Regions from separate parts of the Paenibacillus sp. MABNR03 genome, predicted to be linked through region 1. Evidence: riboswitches for the same ligand, from Rfam matches in the RefSeq annotation. Region 1 holds a riboswitch; each other region holds the start of a gene.
What was found. Region 1 has a riboswitch for thiamine pyrophosphate ahead of thiC (phosphomethylpyrimidine synthase ThiC). Riboswitches for the same ligand answer to the same signal wherever they lie in the genome.

Region 1 (4,827 bases):
GAATGAAGAAGATCGGGAACGGATAGTCTTTCTTTTTGACTTCCTGATACGGGATTTGCTGCAATCCGGTGCCGTTCAGAACCGGGAATAACAGATTCATGATCTGTAGGGTCGGCTGGCGCGGCAGATCGATCTGGTTATGGATGTTGTGATACAGCGTATCCGGCTCCAGCAGGAAGGTGCTGTCGAGAATCATGGCATCCACGTTCTCCGTCAACAGACCAGTCTGTAATGCGGTACCTGCGCCCATGGAGAAGCCCCAGACGACAAGCTCCTGAGCACCGCGCTGCTTGGCAAACTGAATCGCACCAAGCAATTGCTGGGACTCGGCTTTGCCGCCCGTGGCGACCGCCTTGTTCACCTGTGAGGCGAATCCGTAATCAAACATCACTACATTGAAACCGAGCTGGTGGGCGTAATGAGCCAGGTCATACATCGGTACCCAGGTTTCCTCCCGGTTGGCACCATATCCGTGACTGAAGATAATGGTTTTGTTGACTTCGGTGTCTGCGGGAATGTACCAGCCCTGCATCGTCCGGCTGCCGTCTGCTGCCGGGAACGTGATGTCTTCGTACTTCATATTCTTGGCCTGCATCGGGTTGGAGAATACAGGGGCTACGGTTGGATTGGATAAGACCCAGGCGATATAGCCGTGTAGTGCAATAAAACAAAAGAGCAGAAAAAATACAACGGAGAGCAGCAACGCTACGATAATATGTTTGAACCGGATCAGCCTCGGTGATAACGAAGAGGGCAGATCGGACACTTTCGTTTGCAGCGGGGCTTCGCTCTGGGATGTCGGAAACATGATTGCCCCTCCTTATTAAGATCAATTGAAGATAACAACGAGTTCAGATCGGGTAAAATGTCTTTTTATCCTTACAAGCATGTGCAGCAAAATCTTGTCTTTATATATCTTTATCGTATGTTTCCCTATAGTTAAAGTCAATTGATTGGAGGCATTTGTTACGCAATTGTTATATAGTTCGAAAGATATATGGGTAACATTTCCTGATGGTGCAGATTGCAGGGGATTTAGGCTTATAAAAAGAAAATATTTACACCTTATCCGGTTGTGTTTTGGCGCTTTTTGGTTTACAGATGAGATTGTTTCTCATATAATTTATGTAACCAAGTTTCATGTGATGAAACATGAGGAGGGCATTATGCCATGGAAGACCGCAAATTAACCGTCCGTGCTGTGGAACGGGCGCTGGATATATTATTGTGTTTTACCACCCGCAGTGATCTGGGACTCACGGAAATTGCCAGCCAGATTGGTTTGCACAAAAGTACAGTTCACCGTCTGATGGCTACACTGGAGGAGCGGGGATTCGTTATTCGTGATGCTGCCACAGAGAAATACCGACTCGGTATTCGAATCTGGGAGCTGTCTGCCCATATGTCCCGCAGTGATGATCCGGCCATATTGCTGCTTCCTGCGATGGAGCGGCTCAGAGATCGTCTGGGAGAGACCGTCAGTCTGTATCTTCGGGATGGCAGTGAACGGATACGAATTCAGGCCGTCCAGAGTGATCAGGCAATCCGCCGTGTGGCTCCGGTCGGCGTGCGGCTTCCCTTATCTGTAGGAGCATCCAGCAAGGTGCTAATGGCATTTGCGACGGAGGAGGACCGGGAGGAATTGATGAATAGCCCGGAATGGCCGGTATTTATCGATCCTGAGGTTTATCTGGCCCAGATGGGAGATATTCGGGAGAATGGATATGCAACCAGCTACGAGGAACGGGAGCCTGGAGCGGCTGCAGTATCCGTACCGATTATGGACCGTAAGGGAAATATCGCTGCTGCACTTTCGGTATCCGGACCCGTTAGCCGTCTGTCCCAGGAAACTTTGCATGAATATGCACCTGTGCTGAAGGAAGCGGCTGCGCAGATGGGCCTCATGTTGTCCTGATTTTGAATACAGTGGAAGATAAAGGGTTGTTTTTCTGATGGACTTGCGCTAGTCTGTAATGGACGGCCCGGCGGGGCTGGAATGATGAATTGAATATGGAACTGCGGTACGTATACCGCAACTTGTTAACGTTACTGGGGGAGTCCGAATTGTCCGGACTGAGACGGAATCGCATGAGATTCCGGACCCTTTGCACCTGATCTGGATCATACCAGCGTAGGGAAGTAATCGGCGATATAACCACGAACACCTGCATAATACTGCCTTTGGCATGTCTCCACTTGAGGGAGCATGGCATCAGGCTTGTTATGGGTGATGGACATGAGCCGGTTCCCTCGGGAACCGGCTTTTTTTATATACAGTGAACAGGCGAACGTCCGCTGCAAAGAAGGATTACATCTCCTGATGTGCGGGCCTGCGAGAATGGGGTTTAGTCCAGTCATTCAATAGCCTGTCAGCTTAATCTGCTGTAATGTCCTCTTTTCCGAAGTGTGGTCGCTCTTTCTTACCTATGCGTGGATGATTGGGCTGGGTGCGCAAGCCAACAAACGGACTAATCAATCCATGGGACCACCAACGAGGAGGAAGAGGTAGCGATGAGTACGGACAACAGAACAACGGGACAGAACCATTCAGAGCATATGTTGGAAAAGGAAACAGGGGCGGCCGGGCGGGTTCAGCCATTTCCCGGCAGCCGCAAAGTGTACATTCAGGGCTCACGTCCGGACATTGCTGTACCGGAGCGTGAAATTGCCCTTCATGACACGAATACTCCCCAAGGGGTGGAGCATAACGAGCCGCTGCGTGTCTACGATACGAGCGGCCCCATGACCGATCCCGGATTCCATGCGGATATCCGGGCAGGTCTGCCAGCTCTGCGTACACGCTGGATTACAGAGCGGAATGACGTTGAGGCATACCAGGGACGCACCGTCAAACCGGAGGATAACGGTTTGAAACCTGGAGGGAAGAGAGCCGGAGCTGAAGAGTACCCGGGCTTGCGCGGCAAACCGCTGCGTGCACAATCCGGACGATGTGTCACCCAGATGCACTATGCGAGAAAGGGCATCATTACACCGGAGATGGAATTTGCAGCCATTCGTGAGGGAGTGGAGCCGGAATTTGTGCGGCAGGAGCTGGCGAGCGGCAGAGCCATTTTGCCGTCAAATATTAATCATCCCGAGAGTGAGCCGATGCTGATCGGGCGCCATTTTCACGTAAAGATCAACGCGAATATCGGCAATTCGGCCGTTTCCTCTTCGATCGAAGAAGAGGTGGAGAAGATGACCTGGGCGGTTCGCTGGGGATCGGACACGGTGATGGATCTCTCTACGGGCAAGGACATTCATACCACCCGGGAATGGATCATCCGCAATTCGCCTGTACCGATTGGAACAGTGCCGCTCTATCAGGCGCTGGAGAAGGTGAATGGCGAAGCCGAGGCCCTGACCTGGGAACTTTATCGTGACACGCTTATTGAGCAGGCAGAGCAGGGAGTGGATTACTTTACGATCCACGCAGGCGTGCTGCTGCGTTATATCCCGATGACGGCCAAACGGATGACAGGGATTGTTTCCAGAGGCGGCTCCATTATGGCGGCATGGTGCCTTGCACATCATCAGGAGAATTTTTTGTACACCCACTTTGAAGAAATCTGTGAAATCATGAAAAGGTATGATGTGGCCTTCTCTCTCGGAGATGGACTCCGCCCAGGCAGCATTTATGATGCCAATGACGAAGCGCAGATGGCTGAACTTGCTACGCTCGGTGAACTGACGCAGATCGCGTGGAAGCATGATGTGCAGGTGATGATTGAAGGGCCGGGACATGTGCCGATGCACAAGATCAAGGAGAATGTCGACCTCCAGATGGAGATCTGCAAGGAGGCGCCGTTCTATACACTCGGACCGCTGACGACAGATATCGCACCGGGCTATGACCATATTACCTCAGCCATTGGGGCGGCGATGATCGGCTGGTTTGGAACGTCCATGCTCTGCTATGTGACGCCCAAGGAACATCTGGGCCTGCCGAACAAGGATGATGTGCGGGAGGGAGTTATTGCCTATAAGATTGCTGCACATGCCGCGGATCTGGCCAAAGGCCATCCCCGTGCACAGCGCCGGGATGACGCACTGTCGAAGGCCCGCTTTGAATTCCGCTGGCGGGACCAGTTCAACCTGTCACTGGATCCGGAGCGTGCGCTGTCCTACCATGATGAGACGCTGCCGGCTGAAGGGGCCAAGGAAGCCCATTTCTGTTCCATGTGTGGACCGAAGTTTTGCAGCATGCGCATCACCCAGGATATTCGTGCCTTTGCCGCAGACAAAGGGCTGTCCGAGAATGAGGCTGTGGCGGCTGGAATGCAGGAGAAGGCTGTGGAATACCGAACCCGATCCTAGGCGACGTTACAGCGCAATCTGGGCGGTCTAGAATGTATAAAAGCCGTTCTCTCCGCTATTGGGAGAAGAACGGCTTTTAGTTATGGAACCAGTTTGCTTCGCTGAAGAAGTAGATAGAGGGTCAAAATACAGGATATTTCTATCCGTTATAGGTTGATTGTCTCACAGATGTTTAATAAAATGAGTATAAGTAAAGACAAATAAGAGTAGCCAGGCCAATGGCTACTCCTGCACAGCATTTGCGGCAGGTATTCCTCCGAGTGCAGCTTAGCTCAGATGAAGTGACCCGTCAGGCCTGTCAACCTGTGGCGGGTCACTTCTTTTTCCGTTCGATGTATGTCAGGAGCGCAATAATTAACATTGCGAACACGATTACGTCGTTGAAAGAGAAGTTCATAGGATCACCTCCCACTGGAGGCAAGCCTATTCCCCACCACAAATTGGCTGTACATATGGATTATACCATTTGAAAGACTCTCATTCGAGAGTCTTTTTATCATGAAACAAAAG
Region 2 (4,827 bases), on a different contig from region 1:
AACTCAAAAAATGTGGGTTCTTTCCTACAACATAAATCTCCAGAGAAAAGACAGTTTGGATAAAGCTGTGATTGCCATTCGTTTGATAACAGAGCCTTTCTGATTCGTAGATTCTGCTGGATGCTCACCTTTATTCACACGCGTACTATGTGCACGTTTGATATCCATAGCCTCTGTTAGTTCGTTGGCGAATGCAGAACCAGAAATGACCACAGCAGATTCGGTATTTAGAAAGGCAGATCTGGGATCAAGATTATACGAACCAACCATGCTGAGGTAATCATCCATGACAAATGATTTGCCGTGTATGGAATAAGGGCCTTGGTATTCATAAATGGCCAGACTGGTATCAAGCAACCGTTTCTTAGAGCTTAAGTATCCCGCGAAAGCCAAAGGGTTAGGGGTCTGCTGGATTGAATTGGTTAGCATGACCCATTCTGCTTTTGGATTCATCGACAGATGTACTGCTTTCTTCATTTTCTTGGTAGGAATGGCATATGGCGTCTGAAGGTACACTTTCGACTTTGCTTGATTGGCGAAATGAACAAATGCTCTCCACATGGTCGGGTCTTTATACAGCCTTTTGATTGGATTGTGAATGAAAGCGACGTGGTCGGAATGAAGAGCTCCTTGAGCCCATTCCTTCGGCAACACTTTAACAAAAGGATCGCTCTGAGCCCGAGCTTTTTTATATAACTGAGCCAGCCGAGCAAGCTCTTTTACCCCCTTTGCATGATGCTGACGTTTTGCATGTTTTTCTGGTTTGGTGAATGGATGATTCCATAACCGATCTATATATTTTTTCATTTCAACAACCGTGCTGTTCGTATTATGGTTTGGATTGTAAACAAGGACATCCCGATCGAATACATAGTCTTTTTGGGGTTGCAATGCCATGTATTTATCACCAATATTTTGGCCGCCAATGATGCCATATGTGTTGTCGACAAGAAGGATCTTGTCATGCAGACGGTTATGCCATGTCCATGGCATAAATATGTGGAGTGGTTCATAATACCTTAACTCCACATTGGGGTGAGCTGCAATGGCATCTGGAATATCACGCAATTCTCCGCGCATGCTGTGAAAAATCCCGTCTAAAATGATTCGAACATGCACACCCCGATCAGCTGCATCGAATAAAGCAGCAAAAAAGAGTTGAGATGTTTTTCCCTTTTGGATGGAGTAATAAGCCACGTCGATGCTTGTTTTCGCCTCTCGAATGGTCTGGATTCTCACCTGACCGGATTGAAAGCCGTCCTCCAAGAGTAATACGCGATCTGTTGTACTTCCTTCTGTTACCGATTTTTGCATATCCGTATTTTCAATAGTAGTTGGAGACGGAACCAAAAATAAAAGGTAAGCTGTGAAAAAAACGTAGATACAATAGGACAGAATAATTGCGAATATGATTTTAAGGATCATTCAGTACGCCCCCATTTTTATGTAAAAAATAATTATTTGTATAGCAGTACTATCTCCTTTTGTATCTAAATTATGTTATTTAAATGAATCAAGCGACCCCGGTCAAGGTCAAACGATCAAAAGCTGATCGCTGAAATAGGGAAAGCAGCCCTTATGCGACGAGATATCAAACATCGGATTTGATCCAAGTTTTTGTTGGAAACCTTCCAGATCCTCAGCACTTAGGCTATGGCCCACTATCCGATGCTTTTGCACTAAGCCAGATCGCCTTATATTATTCGCCACGATAATTATTTACGTATCCCATCCAGTTCCTGACTGGACACGTTCCACCCGCTGGCCTATAATTACACCTAGTAATGCCCGTAACTTCATAGTTTCCCAGGGGAGTCGGAATTGGCCGGCTGAGAGTGTATCCCACGAAGATACTAACCCTTAGACCTGATCTGGATCATGCCAGCGTAGGAATCGGAGTATATTGAATAGGCCCAGCCATGTGCTGTACGCCACCTCTCTAACGCCTGCACGCGTCCCGGATTTCGGGGCGCTTTTTTTGATGTTATCAGAAAGATTAAGCTTCGAAGCTGACTTACTGATATTGCAAGAAAAAGTGCCGCCAAATCGGTCTGGCTTCTTTTTTTACATGGATAAGACATTTTTCTTAATTTCTTTTTGTATAAAAAAGGATGCCATCCGGATCATAGCTGGTATAAATCGAAGGATTTATGCACCATGCTTGGATATGAAGCCAAGGAGTACCCCGTGCCACTGGCCGGACAACTGAAGGAGAGAAATCAAGATGAGATGGCGGAAAATGATCGGCCTCCTGCTCTTGTGTGTGACACTGGTCACCGTCGCTGCATGCGGCAGCCAGGAGGCAGCACCCACAGGACAGAACGGCAGCAGCAACACTGAAAACACCAATGAAGGGGATAGCGCAGCACTGAAGGATGTCAAAGTCGTGCTCGACTGGACCCCAAATACAAACCACACTGGTCTGTATGCCGCCGTGGATCAAGGTTTCTACCAAGCGGAAGGCTTGAATGTTGAGATTGTGCAGCCGGGTGCTGGGGGCGCGGATACGATGGTTGCGTCGAACGAAGTGCCTTTTGGCGTAAGTTATCAGGAGAGTGTAACACAAGCCCGTACACAGGACGTTCCGCTTGTCTCCATTGCAGCCGTCATTCAGCATAATACGTCCGGTTTCGCCGCTCCGGCGGACCGAAACATTAAATCACCCAAAGATTTTGAAGGCAAATCCTATGGCGGCTGGGGTTCCCCTGTGGAAGAAGCAGTCATGCAATCCATCATGGAAGGCGAAGGCGCCGATGTGTCCAAAGTGAAAAATATTAATATGGGCGATGCCGACTTTTTTACCGCAGTGAAACGGGACATTGATTTTGCCTGGATTTTCTACGCCTGGACCGGAATTGAAGCCGAGCTGCGCGGAGAACCCATCGACATGCTGTATGTGAAGGATTATTCCGACGCGCTGGACTATTACACCCCTGTACTCGTTACGAACGAACAGACCATTCAGAACGACCCCGAGCTGGTTAAGGCGTTTATGAAGGCCACTTCCGAGGGGTACCAATACGCTATTGATCATCCCGAAGAAGCTGCGGACATTCTGATCAAGGCTGTACCGGATCTGGATAAGGACCTTGTCCTGGCAAGCCAAAAATGGCTCAGCCCTAAGTACAAGGACGATGCTCCGCGCTGGGGTGAGCAGAAACAGGAAGTATGGCAAAATTACACGGACTGGATGTTCGACAAAAAACTGCTCGATGAGCAGATTGATGTATCCAAGGCGTATACGAACGAATTTTTACCTCAATAAAATACAACTAACCCGAAAGGAGCCGTGATCTCTCATGGCAAGCACACTGCTTAGCATTCAGGTCATTCCCAAAACGCCAAATGGTGAAAATTCATACCCTTACGTGGATCGTGCCATTGAAGTTATTCAGCAATCCGGTTTGAAATACCAGGTCAACCCGCTCGACACCACGATGGAGGGAGAACTGGAGGAACTGCTCGAAGTTGTCCGCAAAATGCACGAGGTGCTCGTGGAGGCTGGCAGTCCAAGCATCATCTCCCAGATCAAAATTGCCCATAGCCCGAACGGCTTCAGCATGGATACCCTGACGGAGAAGTATCGCTAATGCATACCTATTTCAAAAGTGTATGGCCGCCCATTGTGGCGGTTATTCTCTTTATAGCGATATGGCAGGGCGCGGTGTCCCTGTTTCACATTGAAAAATGGATGCTGCCGGCACCTTCCGACATCGCGCATGAAGCGGCATCCCAGGCAGAACGGCTCGGCATGCATGCATGGGCGACCATTCAGCTCACGTTGATCGGCTTCGCGGCGGGCACACTGGTAGGACTGCTGATTGCGATGGTGCTGCATCTGATTCCATTCCTGAAATCAGCCCTCTATCCATTACTTATCCTTAGTCAAAATATACCTACCATCGCGCTCGCTCCGCTCTTGCTGATCTGGTTCGGATTCGGGCTGCTGCCCAAGCTGATTACCATTATCCTGGTCTGCTTCTTCCCCGTTGCTGTTGCTGCCATGGATGGTCTAACCCGAACCGATGCCGCAATGATGAATTATATGCGCATGGCGGGAGCAAGACGCGGACAGATCTTCTGGAAGCTGGAGCTGCCGCACGCATTGCCCTCGATCTTCTCCGGTGTCAAAATTGCCGCCACATACAGCGTGATGGGCGCCATCATTGCAGAATGGATCGGAGCGGATAAAGGGATCGGCTATTATATGATGCTTCAAAAGTCCGCCTACCGGACAGACCGTCTATTCGTTGCGATCATGATTATTGTAGCGCTTAGCCTGCTGCTCTTCCTTTTCATTGCCCTGCTGGAGAAGCTGCTCGTTCGCTGGCGACCACAGAAGCGTTGAATCGCATCATAAGCAATATACAAGGTTAGGAGGTGAATGCGAGATGACACTCAAACATAACGAACAGGCGCAAACAGTGCCAAGCGGAAGTACCACAATTAAGGGGTCAAATGAAGGATCACTCACTCCCGCTCCCGCTGCTATGTCCGTTTCCGGGACTAGGAATCTGCCTGCGCTGGAAGTACAGGACGTTCATGCTTCATTTCGGGAACGCAGGAGCAAGCTCCCGGTCCTGAACGGATTGTCCCTGACTGTGGAGCAGGGCGAATTCGCAGCCATCGTTGGTCCTTCCGGCTGCGGCAAGAGCACGTTGTTTCACATCATTGGAGGCTTGCTAAAACCGCAAGCAGGCCAGGTCCTGATGAACGGACAGAACGTTACCGGACAGCGGGGTAAAATCAGCTATATGCCACAGCAGCCTGCTCTCTTCCCATGGCGCACCATTGAAGAAAATGTGCTGCTTGCAGGTGAAGTATCGG
Region 3 (4,827 bases), on a different contig from region 1:
GCGGGGATTGGCTACATGGCGATGAATGCGCGGGAATTCATGCAGATGGATGTAATCGTCTTAAGCATTCTGCTATATGCCCTGCTGGGCAAGCTGTCCGATACCATCGCCAAATGGCTGGAACGGCGCTGGCTGCGCTGGAACCCGGCTCTATCCCGCAAGTAAAGCCAAAGGAGCGTGAATTGATCCATGAGCACAAGTCAGATCAGTCCTTTTCTTCAAGTAGATAGGGTTCAGAAATCGTATGATCAGCGGACAATTCTATCCGACATCAATGTCAATGTAAGACAAGGGGAATTTGTAGCCATCGTTGGACGAAGTGGTTGTGGCAAAAGCACTTTGCTGCGTCTGATCGCCGGGCTGGAATACCCCTCTTCCGGAAGCGTTATGCTGGGCAACAGAAAGCTTGGCAGTACAGCACCAGAGACACGGTTTCTGTTTCAGGAAGCCCGACTGCTGCCTTGGAAATCCGTGCTCGACAATGTACGGCTGGGAATCCCAGACAAGAACAAGGAAAATGCACGCCAGTCACTTCGCAATGTAGGACTTGGAGAGCGTGAAGGTGACTGGCCGGGGGTATTATCTGGCGGACAAAAACAACGTGTTGCCTTGGCACGGGCACTCGCAAGTCATCCGCGTTTACTGCTGCTGGATGAACCGCTGGGTGCATTGGATGCATTGACCCGAATTGAGATGCAGCAATTAATCGAACGCTTGTGGGTAGAAGAAGATCTGACTGTCATTCTGGTCACTCATGATGTCAGTGAGGCGGTTGCGCTGGCTGACAGGGTACTGTTAATCGAGGATGGTCATATAACGATGGATACCCGAATTACGCTGGAGCGTCCACGTGTTCGGGACAGCGGGTTTGCTCATTTTGAAAATCTTATTCTAAATCGCTTGTTGACTCCTCCACAAGAGACACCACAGCAGATAGCCCAGAAACAGATATCATTCTCGATCTAATTCCACTGGAAAGAAGGTATGATTATGCAATCCCTCTCAACCGTTCCCTCTCCTCCTGTTAAAGATCTGTTAAATCAAATTCCGGCTTATACACCTGCCAAATCCATGGAACAGATCCGGCGGGAATTGGGACTGGAAAGTGTAGATCGACTTGCAGCGAACGAGAATCCGTTTGGCTCTTCTCCCCTGGCAGCGGAAGCAGTCAGATCGCTGAGCTCCGATCTTCTGGCTCAATACCCCGACGGTTCCAGCCAACTGCTGCGTGACAAACTTGCGGAACGTCTGGGTGTGCGTAGCTCCCAACTGGTATTTGGCAGTGGATCATTCGAGCTCCTAACCCTTACCGCCCAAGCCTTTCTTAATCCCGGCGAGGAATCACTCATTCCGGTCCCCTCCTTTAACTGGTATAAGGGCGCTACGCTGCTGGCAGGCGGGGTTATTCATGAAGTGCCTTTGGTCAACCATTCACTGGACCTGGAGCAATTCCGGCAGCGGATCAATGCTTCTACCCGAATCATCTGGCTGTGCAATCCGAATAATCCAACCGGAACCATTTTCACGGCAGATGCCCTGCTTGGTTTACTCGAACATGTGCCCTCCCATGTCGTGGTTGTCCTGGACGAAGCGTATTATGAATTTGCGGAAAGTGAAGATTATCCTGATACGGTTAAGCTGCTGGAGCAGTATAATAATCTGATTATTTTGCGAACCTTCTCCAAAATATATGGACTTGCCGGCCTGCGAATTGGATATGGCATCGGGAATGAAAGCATCATTGAAGGCATTAACCGGGTCAAGCTGCCCATCAGTTTGACGGCCACCTCCCAAGCCGCTGCTTCAGCCAGCCTGGATGATCATGAATTTGTTTCTCATTGCCTGCACTACAATCGTCAGGGACGGGAAACGTTAATGCAGTCCTTTGATCATTGGAAGTTACCCTACATCCCTTCCGAAACGAATTTCATGATGGTGGATCTGTTGCAGGATAGTGGCCCGATTACCAAAGAATTGTTAAACAGAGGCATCTCTGTCCGCGGCGGTGCCGAATTCGGCATGCCTTCCTGGCTTCGGATTACGATTGGCACACCTGAACAGATTGCCCGTCTGATCGGTGAGCTTGATTCACTGTTACATTCAAACAATTAGAATAGGTCACTTTCCTAACTTCTTTACGCACACTTCTTTTAAGCCGCCCTCTTTACATCTCGCGGGAATGTGATATATGCTGTGTACACAACTGCATATCTTGAACGATTGCACTAGGGGAGCCTTGCGGCTGAGACGAATGAATGTATTCGGACCCTTTGAACCTGATCTGGATCATACCAGCGGAGGGAAGTGGAGCGGACTTTCAGTTAACGGATTTTTTCATATTCATATGAACATGAATATCGGTTGAACTTAACAGGCCCACTCATTTCTCCGGAAATGGGCGGGCTTTTTCGCGTTTACTTACATACAGATCGCAAATAACGTGCATTTCCTTTCAGGCAGTTTTTATTCCAAGGGGGTCAAGAAACCAAATGAGCAACGATGTACAGATTGACAACATGACCTTTACTTTTCCGGATCAGAGACATTCCCCCGTGCTCTCCAATGTGTCGATGTGTGTAAAAAAGGGAGAATTCGTCTCGCTGATCGGCTCCAGCGGGTCGGGCAAGAGTACACTCTTCAAGCTGCTGGCAGGCTTGCTTGAACCGACAGACGGCACGATCGAAATTGCTGGGGTGCCGCCAGGACAGCGACTTGGTCGAGTCGCCTACATGCCGCAGAAGGATTTGCTGTTATCCTGGCGGACGGTTATGGAGAACTGCCTGCTTCCCTCGGAGCTTGCCCCGAGGAAGCAGGACAAGGTGAAGCTGCGCGCTGACATTATGGCCGGACTCGACAGATTCGGCTTATCCGGCTATGAGCATGCCTACCCGGACGAACTGTCCGGCGGCATGAAGCAGCGGGTTGCCCTGCTTCGCACGTTGTTGACAGGAGGACAGCTGATGCTGCTGGACGAACCCTTTGGCGCGCTTGACGCCATGACCAAGCGGGAGATGCATCGCTGGCTGCTAGAATTGTGGGAAAGCCTCGGCAAAACGGTGCTGTTCATCACGCATGATATCGAAGAAGCCCTGTTATTAAGTGACCGGATTGTCCTTCTGACTCCTGGCGGTCGGCAGCTGCTGGACATCACGGTGCCTCTGCCCCGTCCGAGACACTCGGACATGGTCTACGATCCCGATCTTATACAGATGCGACAACGGTTGGAGGAACAACTACATGCGAAGCTTTAACGTCAGCAGATGGTTTGCCCGCTATGCCCTGTTCGCTGTGCTTCTCCTCCTGATGCTGGCTGGCTGGGAATGCATCGTGCGATTGGGCTGGGTCCCTTCTTTCATTATCCCTGCACCTACATCAATAGCGAGTTCTCTAGTTGAGCATAGGCATTTGCTCCTGGGAACCCATCTGCCTGCCACATTGATGGAGGTAGCAGTTGGCTTCGGCTTGTCCATCGTTGCCGGAAGCGCACTGGCCGCTGGCATGCACCTCAGCCGTTCGATTGAAAAGGCGCTGTATCCCTTCATCGTAATCAGCCAGACGATTCCACTGATCGCCCTGTCTCCTGTATTCATTCTGTGGTTTGGCTACACACTCTGGAGCAAAGTCGCTGTGGTGTTTCTGATCGCTTTCTTTCCGATTGTGGTCAGCACCTATGATGGTCTCCGTCAAGGCGACCCGGAACAGCGCGAACTGCTGATGACCATGGGAGCAAGCAAGTGGGATCTGTTCCGCAAGCTACAGGTACCTCTTGCGCTCCCCTCTTTCTTTTCAGGATTGAAGATGTCAGTGGTGTACTGCGTGGTCGGCGCAACCATTGGCGAATGGCTCGGAGGCAGCAAAGGTCTTGGTTATTTCAGCCGCAGAATGTCCAGCAACATGAATACCGATGCGATGTTTGCCTCCATTCTGCTGTTATCCTTGCTGGGCATCGGTCTGTTCGTGCTTATTGCCTGGCTGGAGCGAGCCCTTGGATTGAAGCGGAATGCAGACCATGCAGGCAGAGAAAAGTCGATTAAAGGGCAATCGCAATGAGATAACAAGTGCTGCTCCTTCCTGTCGATCTCTTTGAAACATATCAGCGATTGGAACCAAACAAAAATGAACGAAACGAGGCCCATTTATCCATGAGAAAAAAGAAACTCATTCACATCCTGCTTCCTGCCCTCATCTGTTTACTGTTGATCGTCAGCGGTTGTGGCAATACGGGTGACAACCCATCATCGTCCGATTCCGATCCCCAGGTTCAGGGCACAGATTCAACAACAACCGGATCGTCGTCTGGTGACCATGATTCATTGTCCATCATGCTCGACTGGTATCCGAACGCAGTCCATTCCTTTATATACGTTGCACAGGAGAAGGGATATTTTGCAGACCAAGGTCTCGATGTGGACATTCAGATGCCTGCTGATACGAATGATGCGCTCAAGCTTGTAGCTGCTGGCAAAGTGGATCTGGCGCTGAGCTATCAGCCGCAAATTTTGCTAGCTCGTGGAGAAGGCATTCCTGTACGATCCATTGCCGCTGTTGTTCGGCATCCGCTCGTTCATCTGTTGACGGAAACGGACGGGAAAGTACATTCGCCCAAAGATCTCGAAGGACTGACGGTAGCGTATTCCTCCGTTCCCCTGTATGAAGCCATGGTACGCACGATGATCCGCCAGGATGGTGGCAATCCGAACCACATGAATTTGGTGGATGTCGGTTTTGACCTATTTCCATCGCTGGCCTCCGGACAGGCTGATGCCATAATGGGTGGTTTTATCAATCATGAGCAGTTGATTCTGGAGAAAGAAGGTCATGCCGTGA

Region 2: linked by a shared signal. The riboswitch ahead of AAIH57_RS24700 (ABC transporter substrate-binding protein) and the one ahead of thiC (phosphomethylpyrimidine synthase ThiC) in region 1 are both predicted to bind thiamine pyrophosphate.
Region 3: linked by a shared signal. The riboswitch ahead of AAIH57_RS09530 (ABC transporter ATP-binding protein) and the one ahead of thiC (phosphomethylpyrimidine synthase ThiC) in region 1 are both predicted to bind thiamine pyrophosphate.

Annotation. Positions count from the first base shown of each region.
Region 1 is NZ_JBCIYR010000009.1:63,624-68,450, reverse strand. It holds gene AAIH57_RS27270 (alpha/beta hydrolase) at 1-808, opposite strand, end outside; gene AAIH57_RS27265 (IclR family transcriptional regulator) at 1,172-1,915, shown strand; TPP riboswitch at 2,042-2,155, shown strand; gene thiC (phosphomethylpyrimidine synthase ThiC) at 2,557-4,317, shown strand; gene AAIH57_RS27255 (hypothetical protein) at 4,536-4,787, shown strand.
Region 2 is NZ_JBCIYR010000006.1:96,681-101,507, reverse strand. It holds gene AAIH57_RS24705 (phospholipase D-like domain-containing protein) at 25-1,314, opposite strand; TPP riboswitch at 1,799-1,911, shown strand; gene AAIH57_RS24700 (ABC transporter substrate-binding protein) at 2,225-3,265, shown strand; gene AAIH57_RS24695 (MTH1187 family thiamine-binding protein) at 3,300-3,590, shown strand; gene AAIH57_RS24690 (ABC transporter permease) at 3,590-4,348, shown strand; gene AAIH57_RS24685 (ABC transporter ATP-binding protein) at 4,491-4,827, shown strand, end outside.
Region 3 is NZ_JBCIYR010000002.1:171,461-176,287, reverse strand. It holds gene AAIH57_RS09545 (ABC transporter permease subunit) at 1-165, shown strand, start outside; gene AAIH57_RS09540 (ATP-binding cassette domain-containing protein) at 190-966, shown strand; gene hisC (histidinol-phosphate transaminase) at 991-2,112, shown strand; TPP riboswitch at 2,218-2,320, shown strand; gene AAIH57_RS09530 (ABC transporter ATP-binding protein) at 2,490-3,251, shown strand; gene AAIH57_RS09525 (ABC transporter permease) at 3,238-4,050, shown strand; gene AAIH57_RS09520 (ABC transporter substrate-binding protein) at 4,143-4,827, shown strand, end outside.